Regions from separate parts of the Muricoprocola aceti genome, predicted to be linked through region 2. Evidence: predicted binding sites of a transcription regulator. Region 2 holds the regulator's gene; the other holds the start of a gene.
What was found. The regulator Rex, encoded in region 2, represses fermentation and respiration genes when NADH is low (regulators of the CRP and FNR family bind a similar motif). The targets are predictions, from matches to a motif close to ATTGTTAANTANTTAACAAT.
Positions count from the first base shown of each region.

Region 1: the regulator Rex is predicted to act here: its motif matches at 12,640-12,659, upstream of OCV47_RS08415 (ATP synthase subunit B family protein).

Region 1 covers NZ_JAOQKE010000008.1:61,239-77,309, reverse strand. Annotated here, with positions in the region: gene OCV47_RS08480 (GNAT family N-acetyltransferase) at 1-110, opposite strand, end outside; gene OCV47_RS08475 (homoserine O-succinyltransferase) at 263-1,183, opposite strand; partial or broken gene OCV47_RS08470 (helix-turn-helix transcriptional regulator) at 1,346-1,540, opposite strand; gene OCV47_RS08465 (hypothetical protein) at 1,559-2,077, opposite strand; gene OCV47_RS08460 (LCP family protein) at 2,283-3,560, opposite strand; gene OCV47_RS08455 (V-type ATP synthase subunit D) at 3,853-4,536, opposite strand; gene OCV47_RS08450 (V-type ATP synthase subunit B) at 4,573-5,946, opposite strand; gene OCV47_RS08445 (V-type ATP synthase subunit A) at 5,948-7,717, opposite strand; gene OCV47_RS08440 (V-type ATP synthase subunit F) at 7,745-8,068, opposite strand; gene OCV47_RS08435 (V0D/AC39 family V-type ATPase subunit) at 8,061-9,032, opposite strand; gene OCV47_RS08430 (V-type ATP synthase subunit E) at 9,059-9,652, opposite strand; gene OCV47_RS08425 (V-type ATP synthase subunit K) at 9,744-10,217, opposite strand; gene OCV47_RS08420 (V-type ATP synthase subunit I) at 10,222-12,243, opposite strand; gene OCV47_RS08415 (ATP synthase subunit B family protein) at 12,289-12,597, opposite strand; gene OCV47_RS08410 (DUF6472 family protein) at 12,737-12,913, opposite strand; gene OCV47_RS08405 (LTA synthase family protein) at 13,083-15,215, shown strand; gene OCV47_RS08400 (LacI family DNA-binding transcriptional regulator) at 15,256-16,071, opposite strand, start outside.
Region 2 covers NZ_JAOQKE010000001.1:207,883-223,953, forward strand. Annotated here, with positions in the region: gene alr (alanine racemase) at 1-521, opposite strand, end outside; gene OCV47_RS01060 (NAD(P)H-hydrate dehydratase) at 533-1,375, opposite strand; gene OCV47_RS01065 (redox-sensing transcriptional repressor Rex) at 1,452-2,087, opposite strand; gene OCV47_RS01070 (aspartate kinase) at 2,153-3,472, opposite strand; gene OCV47_RS01075 (ABC-F family ATP-binding cassette domain-containing protein) at 3,606-5,528, shown strand; gene OCV47_RS01080 (NADP-dependent isocitrate dehydrogenase) at 5,610-6,818, opposite strand; gene OCV47_RS01085 (GntR family transcriptional regulator) at 6,840-7,484, opposite strand; gene OCV47_RS01090 (beta/alpha barrel domain-containing protein) at 7,497-8,888, opposite strand; gene adhE (bifunctional acetaldehyde-CoA/alcohol dehydrogenase) at 9,039-11,645, opposite strand; cobalamin riboswitch at 12,028-12,212, opposite strand; gene OCV47_RS01100 (hypothetical protein) at 12,300-13,106, opposite strand; gene OCV47_RS01105 (bifunctional 5,10-methylenetetrahydrofolate dehydrogenase/5,10-methenyltetrahydrofolate cyclohydrolase) at 13,211-14,062, opposite strand; gene OCV47_RS01110 (cyclodeaminase/cyclohydrolase family protein) at 14,086-14,715, opposite strand; gene OCV47_RS01115 (DUF3786 domain-containing protein) at 14,730-15,371, opposite strand; gene acsV (corrinoid activation/regeneration protein AcsV) at 15,499-16,071, opposite strand, start outside.

The DNA.
Region 1 (16,071 bases), on a different contig from region 2:
TGTTCTTCATTGCCATTGGCCGCCATAAAAGCCCGGGCAGCTGCATAGATCTCCATAATCTGTTCCAGCTCATTCTGACATGCATGGCGTATCGGTTCTATTTTCTTCATCCTGTTCGCTCCAAATTTCTCTATCTAATATCTTTTCATTTCTCAGTATATACAAGAATGATTTTCTTCGCAACTATATTTCATATCCTCTCAGCATTTTCGAAAATAAGACAACCATCCTTCTACTCACAATGAAGTCTGGTTGTCTTATTTTAATTAATCTCTTCAATATCGTATGGTGTACTCTGATATACGTAGAAATTCAGCCAATTGGAATACAATAACTGCCCCGTAGCTCTCCAGGTGATCGGAGGTACTTTCGTCGGGTCATTATCCGGGTAATAATTTACCGGTACGTCCACCGTGGTCAGGCCCTTTTTCATGTCTCTCTCATATTCCAGTGCCAGGGTGTCTCTGTCATACTCTGCATGGCAGGTCACAAAAAACTGACGGCTGTCTGTCGTCTTGGCAATCGCCAGGCTGCCTGTCTCCGTTACTGCCATAACTTCCAGTTCCGGTATCGCTTCTACATCTGAGAGGCGCACATCGGTTGCTCTGGAATGTGGAGCCAGGAAATTGTCATTAAATCCGCGAAACAGTGGAGAAGTCTCCTTGCGAATTTCATGGGAATAGATTCCAAACAATTTCTTTGGCATATCCAGTTTCTCGATTCCATAATGATAATACAGACCTGCATAAGCTCCCCAGCAAAGATGAAAGGTACAGTGTACATGAGTCTTGGACCATTCCATAATCTTGCACACTTCATCCCAGTACAGAGTCTCTTCACAAGGCACATAATCCAGTGGTGCTCCGGTAATGATCATCCCGTCATAGCGACGGTTCCTGATCTGATCGAAGGTATAATAGAACTGCTGCAGATGATGGATATCCGTATGAGTAGAAGTATAACTGGCCGTCTGCAGGAAATCCACCTGAATCTGAAGCGGCGTATTGGATAACATACGCAACAACTGCGTTTCTGTCACAATCTTGGTCGGCATCAGATTCAAAATCAGCAGATTCAATGGTCTGATATTCTGATGCATCGCACGATACTCTGTCATCACGAATATATTCTCTGATTCCAATATATCATGTGCTGGCAGGGCATCTGGTATACGTATTGGCATAATGGGTATTCCTCCTGTAAAAAACGATAAGAGCACCTCTTCTGAAGGTTCCAGCCTTCAATGAAGCACTCTTATAGTTGTATCATTTTTCTTTTCTTTTTGCAACTGCCCTGTAATGGTTCTGTCTGTTTTGACAGATTTTCTAATGGATTTTCGGACCTCTTCATCCTCCCAGAACAATTCATCCAGTGTCTTATCCAGGGTCCTGCAGATTGCCCTGCAAAGTCTGATGGTCGGATTGTAATCTCCCTTTTCAATGGCATTAATGGTCTGTCTTGACACATTCACAGCATCTGCCAGTTCCTGCTGGGACAGATCCTTTGCCGCCCTGGCAGCCTTTAATCTCAGATTTTTCATCGTTTCCGGCTCACCATCCTATTCTTCTGTCTCACACATTTTTTTCTTAATCAGCATAATCAGAAGCATCACCATCAGTAATATGGCACATCCCATATTCACACACCGATAATTTAACCTTCCATTACTGAACATTTCTCCGCTTCGCAGATTCTGAATGCCGGCAATCAGATTAATCGCTGTTACAACAACCAAAAATCTGACATATCGACTGGTATTGGCGTGAAGTCCAAAATATGCTTCCTTCCAGATGCTGCATCCGGCAAATACTCCTACACTTAAGAATAACACCAGAAACATTGGCGTAGCATCATCTGCAAAAAAATGGATATTTAAGATATCTAATACCGAGCAAACCACCACAGCAGACACTGCTGTCAAAAAGCCATATTTATAAGCCATCCCCTGGGCAATCTTCTGCATCTCATCATACTCTGGCATCTTACCATTTCTTTTGTATAGGATACGTTTCACCATACCAACCACCAAAATTGCCAGTACTAATCCTGTTACAAATCCAATTGCATGTTCATTCATGATCCTTCCCTCCTGATTTTATAATCCGAATCTTATTCGTTTTCTTTGATACTCACATTTTATTCTCATTGCAGTGCTTTGTCAAGTATATATTACATAATGTTTTGTTTTTATGTCATTAAGAATATTTTATCTAACAAAAAAGAGTGTGGAATACAGGATTTCTCCTGTTCTCACACTCTTTTTAATACCTGTTTTTCAATTCTCAGGAAGCTTCTGTTTCTGTTTCGCTTTCACTTTCGCTTTCAGTCTCAGATTCTGTCTCAATTTCACCATCACCATATAGAATAGAGGTCAGCTTCTCTACCGTGGCATTCATATCATTTGGCACTAGAATCTCATTCTGAGATGTATATTCTCCATCATACGGAATATGTTGCTGCTGGATGTCATAATTCATCCAGGTGCCAATCTGCATGATCAGACCAATCATCTCAAATTCCGGAATATCATGGGTGATATATGGCATCACACCTTCAATCGTATCGGAAAGAGAAGCAAAGTCTCCGTTCTGAGCCTTTTCCGCAATGGCCAGCAATACATTTCTCTGACGCTGGGTACGACCAAAGTCACTGCCTTTTCCAGTATAACGATTTCGGGCATAGCCTACCGCCTGATAACCATTCAAATGCACCTTCCCCGCTTTTTTTATATAATACGGTTTTGGATCCACCCCATTGTCTTCGCACATGCAGGTAATATAGTCATTCGCTGTTACCCGCTCGTCTTCGTCAATCTCCAGATCCACTCCACCTAATGCATCTACCACATCAATCATGGCATTAAAATCTACCATCGCATAATTGTCAATCTCAACATGATAATTTTCTTCCAATGTCTGAATTGTCAGCTCTGGGCCGCCATTCGCACAGGCTGCATTCAGTTTACGTACTCCAACTCCCGGAATATCTGCATACAAATCTCGCAGAAATGAAGTGAGATACACCGTCTTTTTCTCTTTATTTACCGTTACCAGAAGAACTACATCAGAATTGCCATTCCAGGACTCATCCCGCCGATCTACGCCAAGAAGTAAAAGGTTATACGTATCTTTTTGGGAGAAAAACTGCTTCGCCATTTTTCCCAGCATACTGCTTTCTTTTTTCTCTGTTGTTTTCTGTACAGAAGAAGATCTGAATGAAGATGAGATAAGAGTTCTTGAACTGTCTCCTTCTTCCGTTTCTGGTGCACTGCTTACCGCCACCGCCGACGCATTGTGTATCTTCTGTGCCGCTGTGGAGGAATGGGATACTTCTGTTGATGTCCGTACTTCAACGTCCTGTTTTTCTCCTTCTTTTGCCTTCTTCTCCGTGTTGGCAGCGGCCACATAGGTGCCACGTCTTACATAATTGGACTTATCATAGAATTTCATTTTGAAAACGCTGTAGGCAGAACCAGCCGCTCCTACTACCAATACTACTAATATCAGACAAACGATTGCTGCAATTTTTCTTTTACTTCTCTTTTTGTTCTTCTTCTCCATCTTATGACCTCACAAACTCTTTCTCATTTGCAACTTCTGTTATTCTGTCATCTCTGTCTCGTCCGTGTTTTTCGTCTCAGTTTCACTGTTCTCTCCGTACAATGCCTGATTCAGTTTCATAATCGTATCTGTTCAGTACCTTCACAGACAGTGGGTTCTGAACAATTACACACAATCTTTCTGTATTATATCTTGGTTCTTTTTCAAATACAAGTGGGCTTTTTGCTTACTTTACACAAAAAAAGACAGTTTCTGCACTTTGCACAGATACTGTCTTTTTTCTTATCTTTTTTTATGAATTCTCCATTGCTCTTTCGTGAGCTTTTTCTTTATAATGATGGGTTTCTTCCAGCATCATATCCTTCACCTTCATCAGTCGGATCTGAGAAGAACGTTCATTTTCACCCAGCTTCATGGAAATATACTTGATATTTTCCTGTGCTTCCGGAATGATGACATGCTCCAGCGCGTTTACTCGTCTTCTGGTTTTCTCGATCTCCGCTGACATCAACTGGCAGGCTTTTTCACTCTCTGCAAGTTTCAGCATATCTGGCAGCACATCTGCCAGAGACTTTACTGCACCATCCAGGTCACTGGAAGTAAAAGCAAAACCATAAGAATAGATATCATTGGCATCTGCGGTTCTGGTCTTGTACTCCAGCACCGGGATGTCTACACTCATGACGTTCTTCTTGTCCACTTCCAGATAAACTTCCTGCTTCGGTGTCATCAATGCAGTCTTCAATGTCGGTTCTGACATTCCTGCTTTGGCAATGACGAAGTTGGTGTTTGCAGAACGGATGCCGGCTTCTACCTTCAGACGCAGTTCCATGTTCTCACGGACAAGGTCCAGAAACTGTCTCATCAATTCATCTCGCTTATCCTTCAGGAGCTTATGTCCGCGAACTGCTGTCTTCAGCTTGTTCTTTTGTCTGGTCAGTTCCATACGGGTAGGATTTACCTGTGTAGATGCCACTTTGCATTCACCTTCCTTCCAAGTTCATAATGCGATTTACTGTTTTCCATAGTACATATCGAGGTATTTGTCATCGATACGTTTCAGCTCGCTTCTCGGAAGAATGGACAGCAGTTTCCATCCAATATCCAGTGTTTCTTCGATATCACGGTTCGTATTGTAACCCTGAGATACGTACTCTTTTTCAAATGCATCTGCGAATTTTGCATAGATCAGGTCAATATCTGACAGAGCCGCTTCACCAAGAATAACCATCAGCTCTTTTGCATCTTTACCACGGGAATATGCAGCAAACAACTGGTTCATGGTATTGGCATGGTCGGCACGGGTCTTTCCTTCACCGATACCTTTATCTTTCAGTCGTGACAGAGATGGCAGTACGTCGATCGGCGGTGTTACACCTCTTCTGTAAAGATCTCGGCTTAAGATAACCTGTCCTTCGGTAATATATCCGGTAAGGTCAGGGATTGGATGAGTCTTATCATCCTCCGGCATGGTCAGGATCGGGATCATGGTGATACTTCCGTCTTTGCCTGCCTGACGTCCTGCTCTTTCATACAATGTTGCAAGGTCAGTGTACATGTATCCAGGATATCCACGACGTCCAGGAACTTCCTTACGTGCGGCAGATACTTCACGAAGGGCATCTGCGTAGTTGGTGATATCTGTCAGGATAACCAGAACGTGCATGCCTTTTTCGAAAGCAAGGAATTCTGCTGCGGTCAGGGCCATACGTGGTGTTGCGATACGTTCTACCGCCGGGTCATTGGCCAGGTTCACAAACATAACGGTACGATCGATGGCACCTGTCTCTTTAAAGCTCTCTACGAAGAAGTTGGACTCTTCGAATGTAATACCCATAGCTGCGAAGACAACGGCGAACTGTTCATCTTTTCCGCGAACCTTTGCCTGTCTTGCGATCTGCGCTGCCAGCTGTGCATGTGGAAGACCAGATGCAGAGAAGATCGGCAGCTTCTGTCCACGAACCAGTGTGTTCAGACCATCAATAGCTGAAATACCAGTCTGGATAAACTCCTGCGGATAGCTTCTGGCCGCCGGATTCATTGCAAGACCATTGATATCACGGCGTTCTTCCGGAAGAATCTCCGGACCGTCATCGATCGGGCGGCCTACACCGTCAAATACCCGGCCCAGCATATCACTGGATACACCCAGCTCCATGCTTCGTCCAAGGAAACGTACTTTACTGTTTGATAAGTTGATACCTGTTGAACTTTCATATAACTGAACCAGCGCATCACTTCCGTTGATCTCCAGTACTTTACAACGTCTGGTTTCTCCATTGGCCAGCTCGATCTCTCCCAGTTCATCATATGCTACATCTTCTACACCCTGTACCAGCATCAAAGGACCTGCTACTTCCTGTATGGTTCTATACTCTTTTGGCATTCTACTGGTCCTCCTTTCCGCAAATGTTGGCAATTTCTACTGCAAGTTCTTTGTGGATTGTCTCATATTCTTTATCTACATCTGCTTCCAGCGTATATTTGTAACGACCAATTCTTTCACGAACAGCCATCTTCAAAATGTCATTGATGGATGCACCGCTGTTCAGTGCTTCCAGACTCTCGTTATAGAAATCCATAACCAGTTTCATCATATTGTGCTGTTTGTTCAGAGATGTATACGTATCTACTTCATGGAAGGAGTTCTGGTGCAGGAAGTCCTCACGAATGGATCTTGCTGCTTCCATCTTCAGACGGTCTGTCGGTGACAGTGCATCCATACCTACCATTTTTACAATTTCATCCAGTTCTGCTTCATCCTGCAGAAGACTCATCATGTCCTGACGCAGGCTCATCCAGTCCGGAGCTACATGCTCGTTGAACCATGGTCCCATGTCATCCAAATACAGAGAGTAACTGGTCAGCCAGTTAATGGCCGGGAAATGACGTTTATAAGCCAATGCGGAATCCAGTCCCCAGAATACCTTTACAATACGCAGAGTAGCCTGAGATACCGGTTCGGAAATATCTCCACCAGGAGGAGATACAGCACCGATAGCACTTAATGCGCCTTCTCTGCCTTCACTTCCCAGAGTGATGACATGACCGGCTCTTTCATAGAACTGAGCCAGACGGCTTCCCAGATATGCAGGGTAACCTTCTTCACCAGGCATTTCTTCCAGACGTCCGGACATCTCTCGAAGTGCCTCTGCCCAACGGGATGTGGAGTCTGCCATCAATGCTACGGAATAACCCATATCACGGAAATATTCTGCAATGGTAATACCTGTATAAATAGATGCTTCTCGTGCGGCAACTGGCATATCAGAGGTATTGGCGATCAGCACAGTTCTTTCCATCAGAGATTCTCCGGTTTTCGGGTCTTTCAGTTCCGGAAACTCATTCAGAACATCGGTCATCTCATTTCCACGTTCACCGCATCCGATATAAACCACGATATCTGCTTCTGCCCATTTTGCCAGCTGATGCTGAATAACAGTTTTACCGCTTCCGAATGGTCCAGGTACTGCTGCCACACCACCTTTGGCGATTGGGAACATACAGTCAACAACACGCTGTCCGGTTACCAGTGGCATATTCGGATGCAGTTTTTTCTTGTAAGGACGACCTTTACGTACCGGCCACTTCTGCATCATGGTCAGTTCCTTGTCACCATCTGCGGTCTCTAATACACAAATGGTCTGATCTACCGTAAATTCGCCTTCTTTGATCTCTTTTACTTTACCCTTCATAGTTGGAGGAACCATGATTTTCTGTTCTACAATAATGGTCTCCTGTACAGTACCCAGTACATCTCCACCGGATACTTCATCTCCGACTTTGGCAGTCGGAACAAATTTCCATTTTCTATCACGTTTTAATGCAGGTACTTCTACACCACGAACCAGGTTGTTGCTTCCGGTTGCTTTCATGATATCATCCAGCGGTCTCTGAATACCATCATAGATGCTGGCAATCAGACCAGGTCCCAGTTCTACGGAAAGTGGTTCTTCTGTAGATTCTACCGGTTCTCCCGGCTTCAGTCCTGATGTTTCTTCGTATACCTGAATGGAAGCCTCGTCACCGTGCATTTCGATGATTTCACCGATCAGTCGCTGGTTGCTGACACGTACCACGTCAAACATGTTCGCATCTCTCATACCTTCAGCGATAACCAGTGGGCCTGCCACTTTTTTAATCGTTCCTTTACTCATTGGACAATCACCTTTCTGAAGATTGATTTATTTGTTGTTTGAAAACAGAATATCGGATCCTACTGCGGTTTCTACAAACTTCTTGACATTTTCCACGCCTTTTCCGGTATTACCGGATACACCTGGAATCTGAATGATAGCCGGAAGAATCTGATCTTTATATTTATCAATTGCATGGGGTATTCTTGCTGCCCACTCCTCGGTAATATAGATCACTGCATACTTGGATAATACCAGCTGATGCAGCTGCTTTTCTGCTTCTTTTTCATCGGATAACGGATATGTGTCCAGACCTACTGCTGCAAAGCCGTAGATGCTGTCGTAATCACCCATAACTGCAATCTTATACATACATTTCCCTTACCCTTTCCCGGATGGAATCTTCCGGAAGGTTGTTGGCCTTTGCGGATAATATGATTCTTACCGTTTTGATCTCATTTTCCCTTGCCAGCACATAAGCTACCAGCGGCTCTACGGAAAATGGATTGTATTTCTGAGGCTTGATCGTCTGAATGATCTTATTATCACACCAGCGTTCAAATGCAGACGGTGATTCTGCCAGCGCTTCTGCGCCTCCTGCATATGCAGTTCCTGACAGATATTCGCAGATGGCATCTACACTGTTCAGTGCAGCTCTTGCCAGCGAATCAATGTTCAGGCTGTCACATTCTGCCATAGCCTTCTTCATAAATTCTAATGACTTTGCGGTCTTCTGTGAACGTACGGCAATCTTGATATCAGCTACCGCTACAGTATCCTCCGCATAGCTTTTCAGGATACCAGCTTTTGCTTTTTTTCCTGCTGCATAAATTGCTTCCAGTGTGGCTCTGTCAATAATGATATCGCACAACTGTCCGTCCCTGGTATGCATCAGTGTCTCGTAAGCCTCCTGGGCTGCCGCTGCCATATAATCCGGAAGTCTGGAAAAATCTTTTTCTGCAATGATCTTTTCCAGTTCCTCACCAGATGGTTCACAGTCTTCGTAATAAATACCTGGATGTTTTCCCTTTCGGCAGGTCTCTTTGATCGCTGCTTTCAGATTATGGAACTGATTCGGATAGGACAGTACATCAAATACTGACATATCAATGCCCATCTCACGCATCGTGTTCCAGGTCTTCTCCGTCTCTCTGTTCAGCATTGCATCTGCCTCTAACGGGGTATCACTGTCTCCCCAGCCCTTCTCAGCCAATACCTGCAGACAGTTTTCTTCTGTCGGGCAGGCAATCAGCTGTTCGATGACTGTCGCATTCAGCAGTGAAACTTCCAGTGCTCGTATTCTCGCAACCGCAAAGGTAAAATCTATATCTGACATATAAGTCCTCCTTTACTGGTTACGATTTAAGAAAATAATATTTTCTGTACAAGATCCTGGCATTCATCCTTCTTTGCATCAAACATTGCTTTGAATGAACAATTTTCTTCGATTCCGCCATAGGATAAAAGGAAACCTTTTTCTACTGTTGCCGGGGTCTTGGACAGAACCAGTGAACCGCCTTTTTTCTTTGCGATCTCATTTACTTCTGCCTCAAATCCTGCCGGTAACCTGACAAGATCCTGTGCATTCAGAGAAATTTCCCCTTTCTGAGGTGCTGCAAACTTTTCTACCATCTTTTTCAGTGTATCGAAATATTCTGCATCATCTTTCGCACAGAAAGTATCATAAGCTTTCTGAATCGTCTCAGCAATCAGCTCCTGCTTCGCAGCTAACAGCGCTGTTCTGCGTCTCAGATCTGCTGAGGATTTGACTCTTTCCTGATATCCCGCAAGATCTGCTGCTGATTTCTGTACAATCTCTGCAGCCTTTGCATCCGCTTCTGCTTCGGCTGCCGCTTTGATGCGGTCAGCTTCCGCTGCTGCTTCAGCTTTCTTACTGTTGGCGGAGGCATTTGCTTCTTCCAGAATCTGGCTCATCATTTTTTCTAATCCAGTCATTCCCTGTGCTCTCCTTTTCTCTATTTTATCTATTTACGTTCGCTCAGAACGCACACTCGAGAGCTTTGTTCTCTCGTTCCCGTTACGCTCATTATACAGGAATATTTGTTACTGCTAAGATAGAGATCAGCAGTGCCAGGATGGCGTATGTTTCTACCATTGCAGGGAACAGCATTGCTTTACCGAACTGATCCGGTTTCTTTGCTACGATGCCGATTGCAGCTACAGCAGTTTTACCCTGATGTCTTCCAGATACCAGACCAACGATACCGATTGGTAAGCATGCAGCCAGGATCATAAGACCAGTAGGAATATCAATTGCAGGGATAGATCCGCCAAGCAGACCGATCTGAGATAAAGTAATGAATGCTACCAGCAGACCGTAAATACCCTGTGTACCAGGAAGCAGCTGTAAGATCAGAACTTTTGCGAACTGAGAAGGATCTTCAGCAACTACTCCAGATGCTGCCTGACCAGCTACACCAACACCATAAGCAGAACCCATACCTGCAAGAATAACAGCCAATGCTGCTCCTAATAATGCAAAAACAACTCCTAAACTCATTCCATTAATCCTCCTTGATTTCTACATATTTTGTATTTTCTTTAAATGGTTCAAAAGGTTTGCCTCCGCCTTCATAGAACTTTCCGAAGAACTCTACGAACTGAAGACGGTTTGTGTGCACATAGGCACCTAAAAGGTTAATACCAAGATTTAAGGTATGTCCAACAATAAATACCAGGATGAACAGGATCGCTCCCATTACCCCACCGCCAAACATACTTCCCATCTGATTGACTACAGATGCGATAACACCGGTTGCCAGTCCCAGTGCCAGAAGTCTGGAATAAGAAAGTACATCACTGAGCCAGCCAGTAATATTGTAGAGCTCGTAAGCTCCCAGTGCCAGTCTCAGGCCAATGTTTTTCTTGTCTCTTGCTGCAAAGAACAAAAGTCCCAGGGCTCCGATGATCGCCAGTGCTTTTGCCAGCGTATTCATGAACGGAGAAAATGTTACCTGTGTCTGTGCAATGGATGCAAACAGACTGGATGGTATCAGCATCAGGATCAGACCGATCAGAAGCATATACCAGAAGACTACATCACAGATAAAGCCTGCCACATCTCCTGACTTCAGATAGCTGTATCCCTTCAGTCCAAGACCAAAGAACAGATGTACCACACCGACTCCCAGTGAGAATACCAGAAGCTTCATCGGATTATTCAATGGTACAAACCACAGTGCAGGTATCACTGATGTAGCAGCTGTTCTGCCAAAGAATGTTCTGGCTACCACATCGATCACATCGCCAAAATATCCTCCAAAAAGGACACCCCAGACAAATGTGGAGATACCACAGTAGCCAAATAAATGTAAGGACTTATTCATGCTGTCCGACATACGCGGGAACTTCTTTAATGCGATGAAGCATACAATGGAAATCAGTAATCCATAGGCTGCATCTGACAGCATCATTCCAAATAATACAATGTAGAACACTGACATTACTGTCGTCGGATCTACTTCTCCTTTATGCGGAAGGCCATAAGATTCCAGTACTCCTTCTACAGAACGGGAAATCTTATTGTTCTTCAGAAGTACCGGAGCTTCCTCCTCTTCACCGATCTCTTCAAACTCCAGAGAACAGTCATAAACATTTGCAATCTTCTCTTCCAGAATCTTTGCTGATTCTTCTGGAATGTAACCACTGATCACAAAAGTCTGCTTTGTCTGTGGAATCTGTCCGAGGATCTGATACTTATCTGCACGAAGCCGGTAATAATCAGATACTGCCTTCAGTTCCTCCCTGCTTCCTTCATAAGCTTTGATCTTTTTTTCTGCTTCTACACTGTCTGCTTTTAATTTTCCAATCTCCGCCTCCAGTTCACTTTTCCACTGAGACGGTACTTTTCCGGATACCTGTGACGGTCTTGCAAATCCGATTGCACGAAGCGCATCTTCCAGTGCCGTCGTATCTTTTTTCAGGCATACCACTGTCAGGTACGTCATATCCTTATCCGTTGACAGGACTTCCAGATCATAGGCTTCCAGATCTGGCTGTGTCCTTGCCACCTCTGTACGAATCTCTTCCACCGTCATAGGCTTCGGCATCGTACCAAGAATCATGGCCGTCTCTGATGTACCACGATAGTTCATTGGAACATCAAGGCGCATCCAGGGCACCAGAGCTTCTATCTGATTTTCCAGTTTGGCCACATTGGCTGCATTCTCGGAAATTCGTTTGCTCAGATCCAGAAGATCATCTGCTGTGGTCAGCAGCCTCTTTCTCTGTGCTCTGATCTGTTCAAAGTCCGTCTTATTCATCAACGGCTTTCCTTCCAGAGAGCTGAACATTGACGTCTTTTCCGGGACATATTTTTGCAGTATGGAAAGTGCATGTTCTGCCAGAACTGCATGCTTTTCATAGATCTGGCGTCTGTCTGACGTATTCATCTTTTCCATCTCAGAATCTTCGATCACTGAGTTGTCAATCTCAACAACACCCAGGATCTGAAGCTTTTCCAGAATGGCTTTTCGATCTTTTTTCAGTGCGCAGATACTGAATCTTTGCATCTGCATAACTGCCATATCCGCATCCCTCCTTTGCTTAAAATTGATAAAAAAATGAGCACTTTAAAACAGAGCCTTAATGACAGCCTCCGTCGCCTGTGCTTCTTTGCCTGCTGCAAGTGTCTTTAATGCAGCAATCTCTTTCTGGATATCCGCATCTACAGATTCCATAAACTTTTCCGCTTCTTTCTTTGAAGCTTCCATGGCTGCTCCGGCTTTCTCTTTTGCTTCCTGAAGTCTGGCTTCCTTCAGCTGTAAAGCATCTTTCTTTGCCTGATCCACCATGTCTGTGCATTGCTGTCGGCATTCTTTTGCGATTGAGTCTGCTTTGCCTTCTGCTTCCTGCACTTTTTTGATTGTCTCCGCTACCATGTTCTCACCACCTTCTTCGCATAGATTGAGTCTATCACATGCTTTGTTAATTTTCAAACATTTTTATAACTAATTCACAATTATTTTTCCTAAAAAAAATATAAATTATGCACTATTACTTCCTATTAAAATAGGGGCTCTAAATCTGTTTTCGCACTACTGCATATTCATCGCCGTTCCGGTAATACGGACACTGATAATGGCTGTCTGACAGAAACCGAACCAGTTCATCTTCATCCAGATCCATATCACAGATATAGCACTCATATTCTTCATCGTAACTGTAATAGGCACAGGTATCACATGCTGCCTGCATTCCTCTATCCTTTTCCAAACTATGTTATTTTTATTACTCGTGTCAAAAACAATTCGCATATAGTATACCAGAAAATTCGTTTTATGTGTTGACAAACCTGCATTTCTATCGTAAAAAATACTTAGAATTTTACAGAAGGATATCCATAATTTTATTAAATATGAAAGATATGAAACATTTTAAAAATTTTTGTCCCATAATATCGAATAAAGACCCGGAGCACAGCCAGAGACAGGCCGGATTTTTCCATAAAAAAAAGAAAAAATCTTCATCAGCCGGCAGGCTGACTGCCCTTTTTTACAAATATCAGAATGATGCTGCCTCTGATGGCTATCTGCTCTGCTATCTTGTACTGCCTCTGGTCCTGGTATTCCTGATTGAGTGTATGGCTTATCATTCTCTGATTGGCGGATTTCAATTTATTATTTTTCATCCATATGCGTACCTGATCAATGTGATGATTGTATCGGCTTCCTTTACCTTTGCGCTGGTCTTCCGCAAACGAATCGGTGTGATCATTCTGATCAGTCTGTTCTGGATGGCCGGAGGTATTATAAACTTTGTCCTGCTGTTCTATCGTGTTACTCCGTTTACCAGCAGTGATCTGTTACTGGTAAAGGACGGTCTGGATGTGGCCACCAAGTACCTGAATGTGTTCCAGTATATCGTCATTGGCGTGCTGGTAGTTGTTGTACTGGGACTGTTTATTCTGTTTTTCCTGAAGACTTCCCGGGCTGAGAAAAAACCGAAATATATCCATTCCATTCCGATCATTCTGGGTTCTCTTTTACTGACCTGGGGTGGAATCGTTCTGGGACAGTCCACAGGGCTTCTGGAAACTGCTTTCCGTGAGCTTTCCCAGTCTTACCTGAAGAATGGATTTATTTACTGTTTTGGTGCCAGTCTGATCGATACCGGTATCAGTAAACCAAGTGATTATTCCGAGGAGGTAATGGAGCAGCTGACAGAGCACTACGAGCCCCTTCCAGACGAGGAAACTGTTACCTATACTTCTCGCAAACCGAATGTGGTGATTGTCCAGCTGGAGTCTTTCTTTAACGTTAATCGTCTGAAGAATGTGAAGTTTTCCAGCAATCCTTTACCGAATCTGACTCGCATGATGGAGACGTATCCTTCCGGTGCGTTCAGTATGCCCGTGGTAGGTGCCGGTACCGTGAACTCCGAATTCGAGGTACTTACCGGCATGAATATTGATGATTTCGGTATTGGAGAATATCCATACAAGACAATTGTAAAGGAAACCGCCTGTGAATCTCTGGCTTATGATCTGAAACCTTATGGTTATCATGCCTTTGCGATTCACAATAATACCGGCGACTTTTATGACCGTAACCTGGTTTATCCAAACCTCGGATTTGACACTTTTACCTCGGTAGAATATATGTGGCCAGACAACTATACGCCGATTGGCTGGGCTAAGGATTCCATCCTGACCAATGAGATCGCGACTGCCCTGGATTCTACGGAAGATCAGGATTTCGTCTTTACCGTCTCTGTACAGGGACATGGCAGCTATCCTTCGGATTCCAGTGTGAAATATACTCATCATGTCACACTCTCCAGTGACACCATTACTGACGAAGCGTACCTGACACAGCTAACTTACTATGTGAACCAGATTTATGAAATGGATCAGTTCATCGGTGATCTGGTGGATATGCTCAGTGAACGGAAAGAGCCTACCATTCTGGTGATGTATGGGGATCATTGTCCGAGCCTGAATCTGACCGATGATATACTCACCACCGGAACCATTTATGACACCGAATACTTTATCTGGAACAATGCAGGCCTGACCTTTGATAATCAGGATATGCAGGCCTATGAGATGGGTTCCACTCTTCTCTCTGCTCTGGAAGTTCCAGATGGAGCCATTAACGCTTATCACCAGAACTCCGGCCGTCAGCTGCGAAATGGAGAACTTTCAGAAGAAGAATACCTGAGTGGTCTGAAAGAACTGGAATATGACGTGCTTTATGGGGATCGAATTACTTACAATGGTCAGAATCCGTTCATTCCAACCAATCTGCAAATGGGATTTTTCCCAATTACCATTGAAGACGTGAACTATACCAGGGATCATGTGCTGATCATTCGTGGAAATAACTTCACCCGTTACAGTACAGTACACATTAACGGATCCTCCGCAGATACGCTGTATCTGGATCCAAATACACTGGTTGTGGCCAGCGCGGATCTGTCTGGAAGGACCGAGATTACCGTGTCACAGTCTACGCTAAGCGCAACCGATAAGTATGTATTTTATCCGCGAAGTCACTGAAAAAGCCCCAGTGGCTTTCGTCCCCATGGCTTCACGCGGCTTACAAATCTATCGTGGTGTCTCTAAGTACCATTTCGCCTTTTACAATAGTCTTCTGTTCCACTTCTTCTTTTTTCAGAATCTCCATTAGCTGATCCACCGCCAGTGTCCCTGCCTTCTGCATATGGTTATCCACTGTACTGATCTCCGGTTCACTGCAGATGCTGATCTTGGAATTGTTGTATCCCAGGATCTGCATATCCTGCGGCACCTTGAGCCCCTGCGCTTTTGCAAACTTACAGGCTCCTACCGCCAGTTCATCATCGGATGTCATGACTACATTCCATCGTACTCCCTGCCCCCATCGTTCTGCAAGGAATTTTCTGGTATCCTCAATTGTGCTGTCCTTCATCAGCACCATCTGGTCTTTTTCTGGCTTCTGTCCACAATCTTTAAATGCATCTTTGATTCCCTGGAGTTTCTGTCTTCCACTGTAAGAAAGTGACCGATACAGATATAGAATCTGACGCTTCTGCTCCAGAAATTCTCTGGTGACCTGGCGCATCATCGTTCGGTCATCACAGACTGCACAGTATACATTTGACGCATCCAGATAGGCATTTACCAGCATAACCGGTACTTCCTTCGCAGCTTCTATGATATACTGATTTTTTTCCATGTTTTTTTCAATAAAACTGGAACCAACCAAAATCAGCGCATCTACCCTCTTAGAAAGAAGCAAATTCATATATTTTGCTTTTTCTTCTGTCTCATATCCAGTACAGCATAACAACACATCATATTGATATTTATGTAGTTCCTGCTCTACATGATAAACCGCCGAAGCCAACACCATGTCCGAACTGTCTGCACACAT
Region 2 (16,071 bases):
TTTTCATCCGCCCGGGCAAAATGTGTGAACATCCCCTCGATTTGAAGATTCGGAAGTTTGCTGATCTGAAGCACTTCTTCTACACTTTCTTCATTGTCTTTCAGACCGATTCTGGTCATTCCGGTATCCAATGCCAGATGTATCAGTGCTGTCAGATTCTTTTTTGCAGCTGTATCCGAAAGACATTTTGCTGTCGCATAATCAAAAACCGGAAAGCGCACCTGATTTTCAATCAGATCTGCGTAATAGTCTTCAAAGACATAGCCCAGAATCAGGATCGGCTTGTGAATACCGGCTTCCCGGAGTTCCAGAGCTTCTTCCGCTGTAGCCACCGCATATCCCCAGATATAAGAATAAGATTCCAGCAGTCTGGCAACAGGAACTGCTCCATGTCCATATGCATCTGCTTTGATCACTGCAATCATACTGGTATCTTCCCGGATATTTTTCCTCATGGATTCAAAATTAAACACAACCGCATCCAGATCTACGGCTGCATAAGTTCTGCTATAACTGTTCATGATATTACCTTTCATTCTATGCCATATAAAATATGTTCCACAATATCACTTGCCATCATGGAATAGGTTCCCCGTTCTTTTTTTGCATCATCTCCCGCCAGTCCATGCACATAGACCCCCAGCCGGGCTGCTTCAAAAGGCACCATATGCTGAGCGAGGAATCCACCAATGATACCTGTCAGTACGTCACCGCTTCCCGCTGTCGCCATACCATGGTTACCCGTATCATTTATATATTCATCCGTTCCATCTGTAACAATGGTGTGACTTCCTTTGAGTACCATAATCACATGATGCATTTTGGCGTAGGCTTTTGCACAAGCATGCCTGTCTGCCTGAATGTCATTTACAGACATCTGACTTAACCGGCTCATTTCCGCCGGGTGAGGTGTCACAATCATGGAACCATTTCTCTCTTCATACCAGGCAGGGTGTTTTGCCAGAAGATTTAATGCATCCGCATCGACCACCTTGGAAAGCTGACTTCTCAAAACAGCCCGCGTGATCTCTTCTGCACAGTGGGACTGTCCCAGCCCCGGTCCGACTGCAATGGCTGTTTTTCCCTTCATGATTTCCTTCAGCTGGTCTGCCTCCCAGTGCTCCGGTGAATAGGTATACAGTACCGATTCCGGTATTCGTTCCTGTAAAATAATACGGTTGCACTCTTCCGTATAGATATAAACCAGACCGGTACCTGCACGATAAGCTGCTTTCGCTGCCAGATAGGCTGCACCACACATATTACAGCTGCCTGCGATCAGCAAAAGTTTCCCATAGTCTCCCTTGTTGGAGTCTTCCTGGCGATGAGGCAGCTCTTCTTTTAATTTTTCTCGCTGATATGATGTTATCTGCATAGTCTCTCCAAAAGAAATGCTGCCAAAAATATTTCCGAAACATGTTGCCCGGAATCTTCTGGCAGCGTTGCTTTTCTTATTTTCTGTTTTTTCTGTTGATATTATAGGATAACTGCATCAGACTTTCTGACAGATGGACATTCTCCACTACCACATCCGGTGGAAGATCCAGATCTGTATGAGCAAAATTCCAGATGGCTTTTACTCCTCCCTTTACCAATACCGGTGCAATTGCTTCCGCACCTGCCTTCGGAAGTGTCAGTGTTGCGATATCAATATCATGGGAAGAAAGAAACTCTGGTAACCGATCATCCATCATAATCTGAATCCCACGGATCGTCTTTCCCTCCAGCTCCGGGTTAGTATCAAAGATTCCAATAATTCGAAATCCACGTTTTTCAAACTTAACGTAATTCGCTAAGGCCTCACCCAGATGCCCTGCACCGATAATGATCATGTTATACGTCTTATCCAGTCCAAGAATCTTTCCAATCTCATTATACAGATACTTTACATTATATCCATATCCCTGCTGCCCGAATCCGCCAAAATTATTCAAATCCTGCCGGATCTGTGATGCAGTAACCTGCATTCTGTCACTTAATTCATTTGATGAAATACGTTCCACTTTATGTTCCAGTAATTCGCCCAGGTATCTGTAGTAGCGTGGAAGACGTTTTATTACGGCTTTTGAAATTTCCCGTTCCTGCACTGCTTCGTCACCCCCAAAATTGATTTTGTCTTTTTTAGTATACAATACTGTTAAATACTTGTCAATCAATGGGTAACAGTAATAAATGCATGATAGATCGCTTTTATAGCTTTTTCAAAGTCTTTTTCATTCACGCCAATAATAATATTCAATTCGCTGGAGCCCTGATCGATCATACGAATATTGATATCTTCTTTTGCCAGTGCAGTGAATAATTTACCGGCAGTTCCTTCTGTAGACTTCATACCACGTCCCACCACTGCAATCAACGCAATATTTGAGTGAATCTCAAGGAAATCAGGATCCACATTACGGTGAAGACCTGCGAGAATCTTCTGTTCTTTTTCCTCAAAATCAAACTGCTGTACAAATACACTCATGGTATCAATGCCGGATGGAATATGTTCAAAAGATAAACCATTTTCTTCAAATACGCTTAATACTCTTCTGCCAAATCCAATCTCCGTATTCATACGGTCTTTTTCCAGATTGACGGATGCAAAGCCCTTCTTACCTGCAATACCGGTAATCGTATACTTTGGCTTTTTACAGGTACTCTCCACAATCAGTGTTCCAGGTGCAGATGGATCATTGGTATTCTTAATGTTGATCGGGATACCTTCTCTTCTTACCGGGAAAATAGCCTCGTCATGCAGCACGGATGCACCCATATATGCAAGCTCACGCAGCTCTCGATAAGTAATAATCTCGATCGGTTCCGGATTCTCTACAATACGTGGATCTGTTACCAGAAATCCGGACACATCTGTCCAGTTCTCATACAGATCTGCCTTCACAGCACGGGCTACAATCGAACCGGTAATATCTGATCCGCCTCTGGAAAATGTCTTAATCGTACCATTCGGCATCGCACCGTAGAATCCAGGGATTACCGCATGTTCTGTCTTCTCCAGACGCATGCTTAAAATATTGTTGGTCTTCTCAGAATCAAATTCGCCATTCTCATCAAAGAAAATCACTTCTGCCGCATCGATAAAATCAAAGCCGAGATAATGCGCCATAATGATACCATTGAGATATTCTCCTCTTGATGCAGCATAATTCACGCCGGCTCCGTTCTGAAAATATTCAAAAATCTTCTCAAATTCTTCATCCAGTGAAAGATTCAGATGCAGACCATCGATAATTTCCTGATATCTTGCATGAATCTTATCCAGCTTTTCTTCAAAATTCTTTCCGTTTACTGCTGTATCATAACAATCGTATAACATATCAGTGACTTTGGTATCATCACTGAAGCGTTTTCCAGGAGCGGAAGGAATCACATATCTTCTGTGTGGATCCGCTGTAATAATACTCTTTACTTTGTTAAACTGTTCGGCGCTTGCAAGTGAACTTCCGCCAAATTTCACTACTTTCTTCATACGAACTCCTCCTGTGTATCTGTTTCAATGTAATATATTACTGCATTTTCTGCAAAAAAGCTAGAGTAAATTCAAGGAATATGATAAACTGTAGCAGGTAAATAAATGACAGAATAATGATAGGATGTGAATTATGATACTTTCATGTAACCATATAGACAAAGCCTTTGGCACAAAACAGATTTTAAAAGACGTTTCTTTCCATGTGGAGGAACGGGAAAAAACCGCAATCGTCGGCATCAACGGAGCCGGCAAATCCACTCTGCTGAAGATCATTATGAACCAGCTTCCTGCCGACAGTGGTGAGGTTACTCTTTCCAGAGGTGCTTCGATCGGATACCTTGCACAGCATGAGGCGGTATCCGGGGAACATACCATCTACGAAGAGCTTCTGGAAGTAAAAAAAGAGATTATCGAAATGGAAGAAAAGATTCGTTCCCTGGAACTGGATATGAAGCATCAGCAGGGCGAAGAACTGACTGCTACCCTGGATCTTTACCACCGTCTGAGTACCGAATTTGAAAACCGCAACGGATATGCCTACAAAAGCGAACTGATCGGTGTATTAAAGGGTCTTGGATTTGAAGAAAGTGAATTTGACAAATCTGTAGCAACCCTTTCCGGCGGGCAAAAGACCCGTGTAGCACTTGGTAAGCTGCTGCTCTCCAAACCGGATATTATTCTGCTGGATGAGCCAACCAACCATCTGGATATGAATTCCATTGCCTGGCTGGAGACATACCTTCTCAACTATCAGGGCGCCGTGATTATTGTAGCGCATGACCGGTATTTCCTGAATAAAGTAGTCACTAAGGTAGTGGAACTGGATAACGGACATGCTACCGTTTTTCTCGGAAACTATTCAGATTATGCAACGAAAAAAGCGATGCTGCGGAATGCACAACTGAAAGCATGGATGAATCAGCAGCAGGAAATCAAACACCAGGAACAGGTGATCGCCAGGCTAAAATCCTTTAACCGGGAAAAAAGTATCAAACGGGCAGAAAGCCGGGAAAAAATGCTGGACAAAATCGATCGTCTGGAAAAACCGACAGAATTAAATTCTGAGATTCATCTTCAGCTCCATCCAAGGGTGGAAAGCGGGGAAGACGTTCTGAAAGTAGAACATCTTTCAAAAGCCTTTGACAGCCAGCAGCTGTTCTCTGACTTGAATTTTTCTGTTAAACGTGGCGAAAAAGTTGCGATTATCGGGAATAACGGAACCGGAAAAACTACGATCCTGAAGATTATCAATTCCGTCATTAAGGCAGATGCCGGATCTTTTACCCTGGGAAGTAAGGTGCACATTGGCTATTACGATCAGGAACATCATGTACTTCATATGGAGAAGACCCTGTTTGAAGAAATTGCTGACGATTATCCAACTTTGACCAATACCGAGATCCGAAACACACTGGCCGCATTTCTCTTTACCGGAGATGATGTCTTTAAACAGATCAAAGACTTAAGCGGTGGTGAACGGGGGCGTGTTTCCCTGGCAAAACTGATGCTGTCAGAGGCCAACTTCCTGATTCTGGATGAGCCGACCAACCACCTGGATATTGTCTCCAAAGAGATTCTGGAACATGCACTGAATCAATACACAGGAACTGTACTATATGTCTCCCATGACCGTTATTTTATCAATCAGACCGCCAGCAGAATTCTGGATCTGACTGGGAATACATTGGTAAACTATATTGGTAACTATGACTACTATCTGGAGAAACGAGAGGAACTGACCAGGATCTATGCCCCGGAGACTTCTGTCTCCTCTGTTGAGCAAAGTACTGCTGCCGCTATTGCCTCCAGCGGAAAAGATGAATGGCAGAAACGAAAAGAAGAACAGGCACGTGAACGCAAACGCCAGAATGATCTGAAAAAAACAGAAGATCAGATTCAGAAGCTGGAAGCCAGAAATCAGGAAATTGATGACCAGATGTGTCTGGAATCTGTTTATACAGATGTGGCCAAATGTATGGAGCTGAATAAAGAGAAAACAGAAAATGCCAACAAACTGGAAACATTATATGAAGTCTGGGAATCCCTTATGTAAAAATCAATAACGCCAAAAAGAAACGCAGCGATGAGAAAGAGCATTCTTTTCCCGTCACTGCGTTTTTAATCTATTTTTCCATTAGTTATTTTGGGTCAGTGTCTCACGAATAGCCAGAATAAAATCTTTGCTGTTCAGCACAGTTGGATGTTCCAGGGTGGTAATCAAAGCAAGATCTTTGGTCATCTTTCCACTTTCAATCGTATCCAGGGTCGCTTTTTCCAGTCTATCTGCAAATGCCATTAGTTCCGGAATCTGATCCAGTTCTCCTCGTTTTCTTAAAGCACCGCTCCATGCAAAAATCGTTGCAACTGAATTGGTCGAGGTCTCCTCTCCCTTCAGATACTTATAATAATGTCTCTGTACCGTTCCATGCGCCGCCTCATATTCATAGTTTCCTTCCGGTGAAACTAATACAGATGTCATCATAGCCAGAGAGCCAAATGCAGAGGAAATCATATCACTCATCACATCTCCGTCATAGTTCTTGCATGCCCAGATATAACCGCCTTCAGATTTCATGACCCGTGCTACCGCATCATCTATCAGTGTATAGAAGTAAGTAATGCCGGCTGCCCTGAACTTCTCTTCATACTCTTTTTCGTAGATCTCCTGCATAATGTCTTTAAAAGTATGATCATATTTTTTTGAAATCGTATCTTTCGTTGCAAACCACAGATCCTGTCTGGTATCCAGAGCATAAGCAAAACAGCTTCTTGCATAGCTTTCAATGGATTTATTCAGATTATGCATACCCTGGATAACACCCGCTCCCTTGAATTCATGAATCGTCTCTTTCATAACGGTTCCATCTTCTCCGGTAAACATCAGCTCTGCTTTTCCCGGTCCAGGGACCTTCATCTCTACTGCTTTATAGACATCCCCATAAGCATGTCGTGCAATCGTGATTGGCTTTTTCCAGGTACGGACATTTGGCTCAATCCCTTTTACGATGATCGGTGTACGGAAAACCGTACCATCCAGAATTGCACGAATCGTTCCATTTGGGCTCTTCCACATTTCTTTCAAATGATATTCCTTCATGCGGGCAGCATTCGGTGTGATGGTGGCACACTTCACAGCTACTCCATATTTTCTGGTAGCCTCCGCGCTGTCTGTAGTCACCTGATCATTGGTCGCGTCTCTGTTTTCAAGTCCCAGATCATAATACTCTGTCTTCAGATCAATAAACGGAAGCAGAAGCTCCTCTTTGATCATGGACCAGAGAATTCTGGTCATCTCATCTCCATCCATTTCTACCAGAGGCGTTTTCATTGCTATTTTATCCATGTTCTATTCCTCCACTTTCTGTCAGGATTCATGTTCCAGCCTTATGTTCGCAATGGCGTTCAGGATATGTCTGGTCGCCAGCTCATCTGCTCTTTTGGCATCCCTATCCTTAATGGCCAGCAGGATCTCTTCATGTTCCTGTGTTGATTTTTTGGCCCGTTCCTGACGCTTCAGAGATCGAAGCCGGGCTTTCTGCACATACTGATGGTAATCTTTCAACTGATGCTCCAGCATTTTACTTCCACAGGATTCAAACAACACTTCATGAAACTGACTGTCCATCTTCAGTAAATGTTCCATATCCTTTTTTTCTTCATAAAATTTGGAAAGTAAAATAATCTCATCTAATTTATCCAGTTGCTCATGGGTAATGGAAGAAACTGCCATTTCCGCGCAGAGACCTTCCAGACGTGCACGGATACGAAAAATATCTTCCACATCTTTATAAGTGATGCCCTTTACGTAGGCTCCTCGATTCGGATAAATCTCCACCAGCCCTTCCTGTTCCAGCTGTCTGAGAGCCTCTCTGACAGGGGTCCGGCTGACCCCCAGTTTTTTAGCCAGGGCAATCTCCCGCAGTTCTGCTCCATTTTCAAATTCACCGGCAAGAATACTGTTTTTCAGTTGCTGAAACACTTTTCCGCCTAAAGAATAATGCTCTTCCATGTTCCTCTCCCGCTAAATAAGGTCATAATTTAATTTGGAACAGCAGTCAGCGATCACATCCGTCAGTTCATCATCGGTAATGACTGTCACACGTCCTTCGTCATATTCGTGATCTACCCATGTTTTTACCATCTTAACCAGTTCACATTCCTTATCCAGCTTCTTTTCTTCAGGCAGTTTATAATAGGTATTAATCCAGTGGGCAATACCCGCAAGACCAGAAGTGTTAGATACAGAAACCAGAACCGGTCTGTTCAGGAATTTTTCTGTATCAAAAATATTGTAGATTTCTTCATTTTTCAAAAGACCATCTGCGTGAATACCTGCACGGGTTACATTAAAGTTCTTTCCAACAAATGGTGTTCTGGACGGAACAGTATAACCGATCTCTTTTTCATAATATTCCTTTAATTCTGTAATAACAGTCGTATCCATACCATCCAGAGTTCCTCTCAGCTGTGCATATTCAAATACCATTGCTTCCAGAGGAGTATTGCCGGTACGTTCCCCTATACCGAACAGAGAACAGTTGACACCAGATGCACCATACAGCCACGCCGTCGTAGAATTGCTGACAGCTTTATAAAAATCATTGTGTCCATGCCATTCAATCATTTCACTGGGTACACCTGCATGCGTCATAATACCATAGATGATACCTTGTACGGAACGTGGAATCACAGCACCCGGATAATTTACTCCATATCCCATGGTATCACAGCAGCGAACTTTTACCGGAATCTTATATTCTTCCGACAGCTTCATCAGTTCCAGACAAAATGGAATAACATAACCGTAAATATCTGCTCTTGTAATATCCTCCAGATGGCATCTTGGACTGATTCCCATATCCAGACAGTCTCTTACAATGCTCAGATAATGGAACATAGCCTGAAAACGAGTCATCTTCATCTTATAAAAAATATGATAATCGGAACAGCTGACCAGAATACCGGTTTCTTTCAAGCCCATATCCTTTACAAGCTGAAAATCCTTTTTATTGGCACGAATCCAGCTGGTAACTTCCGGAAACTGATATCGTTTCTCCAGACATTTTTCAACAGCATCCCTGTCTTTTTTGCTGTACAGGAAAAATTCGCAGGCACGGATCTTACCATTTGGACCACCCAGCTTATGAAAATAATCATAGATCCTTACGATCTGTTCTGTCGTATAAGGCTCTCTGGACTGCTGTCCATCACGGAATGTGGTATCCGTAATCCAGATATCATCTGGCATGTGATGAGGTACAACTCGGTCATTAAATGCGATCTTTGGTACTTCATCGTAAGGAAAAAGGTTACGGAATACGTTCGGTGACTGTACGTCAACCAGTGGATACATATGTTCTTCCAATTCCAGTAAATTGGTCTTTTCATTCATTTTGACTTTTCTGTTTTCCATGATTGATTACTCCTCATTTTGTTTTTCCTAATTTTTGTATAATTGTATACAATTATACAAAAATTGTCAAGAACAAAACAAACGATTTCCAAAAATAAAAATCAGAGCTGCTTTCACAGCCCTGATTCAATTTGATCAGATTGGTTCTGATTATTTTCCATAATAGGATTTCAGATACAGTTCTTTGATTTCAGAAATCAGTGGATATCTTGGGTTGGCGCCGGTACACTGGTCATTAAAGGCCTGCTCGGACATCTCATCCAGAGTATCCAGGAACTTCTTTTCATCTATGTTATACTCTTTGATCGTTGGTTTGATCTCGATGGTACGCATCAGTTCATCCAGTTTTGCCAGAAGTTTTTCAAATACTTCCTGATCATTTTTACCGGTCAGTCCTACATATCTTCCGATTTCTGCATAACGCTGAAGGGCATGTGGATACTGATACTGTGGGAAAGTACCCATCTTTGTCGGCACCTCAGCACTGTTATAACGCATTACGTTTAACAATACCAGTGCATTTGCAATTCCGTGAGGAAGATGATGGAACGCTCCCAGCTTATGTGCCAGAGAATGATTCAGACCCAGGAATGCATTGGCGAAAGCCATACCTGCCATACAGGAAGCATTTGCCATATGGTCTCTCGCTTCTACATCATTACCGTCTTTATAAGCTCTCGGCAGATAATCAAATACCAGCTTGATGGCACGAAGCGCAAGACTGTCCGTATAATCAGATGCCATAATGGAAACATAGGCTTCAATAGCATGAGTCATAACATCAATACCGGATGCACAGGTCAGACCCTTTGGTGCACTCATCATGTTGTCAGTATCTACAATGGACATATTCGGCATTAATTCATAATCAGCCAGCGGCCATTTGATTCCAGTCTCACGGTCGGTAATGATCGCAAATGGTGTCACTTCAGATCCGGTACCGGATGAAGTAGGGATTGCGATAAAATAGGCTTTCTTTCCCATCTTAGGATAAGTGTAAACTCTCTTACGGATATCCATGAAATCCATGGACATTTCTGAGAAATCTGCATCTGGATTTTCATATAATACCCACATGATTTTTCCGGCATCCATAGCAGATCCGCCGCCCATTGCAATAATACAGTCTGGTTCAAAGGCTCTCATTGCTGCCGCCCCTGCTCTTGCACTTGCCAGAGATGGATCTGGTTCTACATCAGAGAAACAGGTATGTACAATACCCATCTGATCCAGTTTGTCTTCTATCTTCTTTGTAAAGCCATTCTTATACAGGAAAGAGTCAGTAACAATAAAACATCTCTTCTTACCCATGACATTTTTCAGTTCATCCAGTGCAACAGGCGTACAGCCCTTCTTAAAATATACCTTTTCCGGAGTGCGCATCCAAAGCATGTTTTCTCTCCTTTCTGCAACGGTCTTAATATTGATCAGATGTTTGACACCAACGTTCTCAGAAACAGAGTTGCCACCCCAGCTTCCACATCCCAGTGTCAGAGACGGAGCCAGTCTGAAGTTATACAGATCTCCGATACCACCCTGTGAGGAAGGAGTATTGATCAGAATACGACAGGTCTTCATCATAGTTGCATGCTTTGCCATTTTTTCTTTTTCATTAACATTAATGTAAAGAGATGATGTATGGCCATAGCCGCCGTCTGCTACCAGCTGAGCAGCTTTTTCCAGTGCCTCATCAAATGTCTTAGCCTTGTACATAGCCAGAACCGGTGACAGCTTCTCATGAGCAAATGGTTCACTGATATCTACGGAATCCACTTCACCGATCAGGATCTTTGTCTCTTCCGGTACTTCTACTCCTGCCATCTTTGCAATGGTAGCTGCTTTCTGACCAACGATCTTGGCATTTAAAGCACCATTAATCAAGATCGTGGATCTTACCTTATCCAGTTCCTCTTTTTTCAGGAAATAGCAGCCACGGTACTTGAATTCTTCTTTTACTGCCTTGTATACACTTTCCAGAACTGTAACAGACTGTTCCGATGCACAGATCATACCATTATCAAATGTCTTGGAATGAATAATAGAGTTTACTGCCATCTTCACATCTGCTGTGTCATCAATAATCACAGGCGTATTACCAGGACCTACGCCCAGTGCAGGCTTTCCGGATGAATAAGCTGCCTTTACCATACCCGGGCCGCCGGTAGCCAGTATACAGTCTGCTTCCTGCATCACTTTATTGGTCAGCTCCAACGATGGAACATCAATGCATTTGATAATACCTTCCGGTGCACCGGCTGCTACTGCTGCATCCAAAACAATCTTTGCAGCTGCTGCGGTACAGTTCTTAGCCCGCGGATGTGGACTGATAATGATACCATTTCGTGTCTTCAGACAGATCAGCGTCTTAAAAATAGCGGTAGACGTAGGATTCGTGGTAGGTATCACTGCCGCAATCACTCCAAGAGGTTCCGCAATTTTGGTAATACCATAGACAGGATCTTCTTCAATTACACCACAGGTCTTTGTGTTCTTATAGGCATTGTAAATATATTCTGCCGCATAGTGGTTCTTGATTACCTTGTCTTCCAGTACACCCATACCCGTCTCTTCTACAGCCATTCTGGATAATGGAATACGTGCCTTATTGGCTGCTGTGGCAGCTGCCTTAAAAATGGCGTCCACCTGTTCCTGTGTGTAGGTAGAAAAAATCTTCTGTGCTTCGCGAAGTTCCTTCATCGCAAGTTCCAGATCCTCGAGAGTTTCAATGGTGTTCTTTTTGATTGTTTTGTCAGCCATCAGTTTCCTCCTTTAAAATATTCATTGTTAATTATTTAACTATAATAGATTCTACCTTATCGTCAAAAGATTGTCAATGTGCACTTTTTACATATATCTGGGAATAAAATCAAAAGAAATAGACAAATTGATAAAAAATAATCAAGAGTAAAAAAATCCCCGGCAGCTGCGGATCTGCCGGGGATTCATGCCGTTCTCTTGTCATGCGGATTAACAAGAATCTCCGGTATGAAGGAGGTATTTGTGTAATCTCCTACTTGAGATTCATCCATCAAATCAAACATTCTAATTTACCATTAGAAAAAAATGTGCCTGCTCACCCATGCAGTCACGTCTCACAAACGACTTCGTCGCTTGGTTGGATGCTTGCGCTGTATCTGGAGCACATCTCATTTATTAAGCAGGTTTCCTGACTTACAGATCATCGTATGATTCCGCCTTCTCACATCTTAGGGTTATGCAATGGCTGTTGGACCTACTCCCTGATTACAGTGACCAGTTCGCTTGGGATTCTCACCCAAATTCCCTTTTCATGATTACTCATGCACTTAATAAAGTAATATTCAATTACACACTGATAGTATAGTGCAATACTGCCAGTTTGTCAATTGAGTTATACAACTTTTTTAACAATTTTTATTGAAACCGTCGTTTTTATCTTTTTCGGAACAGATCTTTTAAGATCTGTTCAGCACTCTTCTTTCGATAATGATCTGGATCTGTCATCACAGATTTGCCGGATATATCCCACCGCATCTGATGATAGTCTGTCAGATAAGAAATACCCCTGCTGCAGTCACCAAACTTTTTATACCAGACAGGATAGTATTTTTTCATATATTTCCTTGCCAGTTTTACTGCCTGGCTGTTGGTCTTTCCAGACGGAGTTGTGGTGCCGCATAAGGTCACACCAGGTGGACTGGAATGAAGGAATACCACGCTCCCATCTTTACAGGATCCAACTACTATGTAAACATGACCGGCTGGAGTGCTCATAATATCTCCTGCTTTATAATTTTTTACTTTTGATCGTTTTGTAAAAGTTCCCCACCCACGGCTGGCATAATTGCGTGCCATATTCTGTGCATACAGCACATAACCTTTCTTTCCGTCAGTTTCTTCCAGCACATTATAAATACACCATCCAATATACCCGGAACAATCCAGGCCTTTGGATGACTGAAACAGATATTTACGATAATTATAACCTTTTTTCTGCTTTTTGTAGAACTTTTTCCAGGATGCACTTACTCCAAGACGTCTGGCTTCTTTGCTGGCACCATTTCTGCTCCATCCACCGCCCCATACATACATGGTACTTCCTACCGGCTGAAGCCCGGTCTGCAGCAGTTCTTTTATGGTTGTCTGTCTGCCTGCAGCCAACACAGAAGAAGAACTTATCATCAAAATACAGAAAAAGCACAGACAACACCATGTTAATCTCTTTTTGCTTTGTTTCATCGCTTCTCCCTTATTTTTCTCTTTCCAATTGATCTTCCAAAAAGGATAAAAGACAGTCAGGGGAATCCTGGCTGTCTTTTTTTCCGTCACTTATTCATAAAGGCTTATGCTAAAGTTCTCATAGCAGCTTCCACTACATGTCCTACCAGTACAGAAGTGGTAACACTTCCTACTCCTCCAGGAACAGGTGTAATGGCATCTACGATTGGCTCTACTGCAGCATAATCAACATCGCCACATAATTTACCTTCTGCATTGACATTGATTCCTACGTCGATGACAGTCTGTCCTTCTCTGACATATTCAGCGCCAACTACACCGGCACGTCCGGCTGCTACAATAATGATATCTGCTTCACGTGCTACGGATGGCATATCTACTGTCTTTGTATGACAGATCGTGACAGTGGCATTCTTCTTTACCAGCATCATAGCTGCCGGTTTTCCAACTACAAGGCTTCGTCCAATCACAACTGCTTTCTTACCGGTGCAGTCGATCTGATAGTGATCCAGAATCTCCATACAAGCCTGTGGTGTACAAGGAGGGAAACCAATCTTCTTTCCAGTAAATACTCCAGACATAGACAGATCTGTCATGCAGTCTACATCTTTCTCTGGTGCAAGTGCATTTTCGATCACTGCCTGATCCAGATGCTTTGGTAATGGACGGAATAACAGTACGCCATGAATATGAGCATCTTTATTTACTTTATCGATCGTTGCAAGCAGTTCTTCCTGTGTCACATCTTCTGGAAGAAGAATCTTTTCACATGCAACTCCCAGTGTTTCACAACGTTTGGTTGCACCTTTTTCATAGGAGATATCGCTTGGATTTTCTCCCACACGAATGATACAAAGAGTAGGATTTACTCCCTTTTCCTGGCATGCTGCCACATTTGCTTTAATTCTTTCGTTTAATGCTGCGGTAACCTCTTTACCTAATAACTGTTTTGCCATAATAGCTCCTTTCACAACTCTTATTATTTTAAACGACCTAATACACTGTCAAAAATCTGATCTGCTTTTGCAGTATAGTCTTCCAGCATCTTGTCACATTTTGCATTCAGCTGAGCTGCCAGTTCTTTATCTGCCATGGACTTGGTATTAATATATACGTTCAGGCTGGCACCTTTTAATGCTGCTTTTGCAAAAGCCACACCAACTCCTGCATCACTGATTGCAAGAGTAGATCCTTTTGCTGCAAACTCAGCAATGATATCAATGGCCTCACAGCATTTCTCCATGATCTCCATTGGAACGGAGCAGGCATCTTTTAATACAATAGCCATTACGCGTGCCTTCTCTGCCTTTTCCTCTTCTGTCTCCCTTGGCATACCATATGCTTTAGAAAGCGGCTCGAATACTTCCGCATCTCTTTCGATCAGACGAAGAAAGTCTTTCTGAAGCTGATCACATTTGCCTTTCAGTTCCCACATTTCTTCTTCTACTTCAGCATATTTTTTCTTACCAACGGTTAAGCTTCCAACCATATTTCCAAGGGCTGTTCCGATAGCTCCAACCAGGGCAGAAGCGCCGCCGCCACCTGGAACTGGTGCCTTTGATGCTAATACTTCCACAAATTCATTACATGGTACTGTAGAAAATCCCATAATTCATCCTCCATTTACTGCATTTTTTTTAATGTGGTAATACTTATATCTCCAACTACTGCCAGATCGTAGGTTTCAAATGACAGCGGGAAATTATCAGAAAATAAAATCTGAGATGACGGTGGAAATTCGTCATCACCTGCCCAGAGAATAAATCTTACAAAATGGCCATTGATAAACTCAACCTCATAAGATACATCTCCATATGACAGCTTCTTTGCGCCCAGACGATCCATAATCTCTGCGAACTTATCCAGCTTAAATCCAAAGCCGTATGCAAGACGCATCAGACATCTGCCCTGGAACTGTTGAAAATACAAGTCACCGCTCGGAAGTTCACGGTATGTCAGGAACTTACCTGTTGAGTCAGACTGTACCCCGTTCAACAGATAACGGATAGCAAATATCTTCGCATCTACCGCATCTTCCATAATTGCAAACACACCTTCTGTCTTATCCAGACAGGTTACCTTGCACTCTGGCCAGCTGATCTCATATGTTCTCTGCAGCATTCTCATGGTAAAGCACTTACGTTCTGCATCATAAGGAATACCAGTGCGAACAGCTGCTGCCTTCGGATCCAGCGCCTGAAACTGCTCCAGATACTGACCGAAAGGTACCTCTTCTATACTGTTCTTTGCGTAATCTAAATTCATCTTTTATCCTCATTCATATTTCTTCACTCTTCTTGTCTATTCTATCACAAAACCGATAGATAAAGCAACAGGATGTCAGACATTTATCTGACATCCTGTGAAAAAAATTACAAACTATTCATACAAATCATACAATGCTTGGAAACAGCGCAGAATCGGTGTGTGGCAGGAAACATGCACCCACAAATTCATCCATATAAGCATTAATATTACTCAGTTCAATATAAGTCATATTCTGCGCAATCTCGTATACTTTCTGTTCAGATTCTGTAGAATACAGCATTGCATAAGCTCCCACCAGAGAAGAATTACCAATATATTCGTATAATTCCAGTGGTACATCCGGGAACATTCCGATACGAATCGCATTTTGCATATTAATGCCACTTCCTATACCACCTGCTACGTACACATGCTCGATCATGGATACGTCAAAATCACAATAGGACAACATGGTACGAATAGCTGAGAAGATAGCACCCTTAGCACGAATGAAGCTGTCAATGTCTACTTCCGTGATCTCAACATCTTTGACAGAACCAGCTTCTTCCTGGAATGCAATCACATAAGAGCCCATACCATGTTCATCATGACGAACTCTCTTACCTTCTCGGATAAATTTACCCTTCGGACTGATAATTTTACAGCGGAACAGTTCTGCAATGATGTCAATGATACCAGAACCACAGATACCAACCGG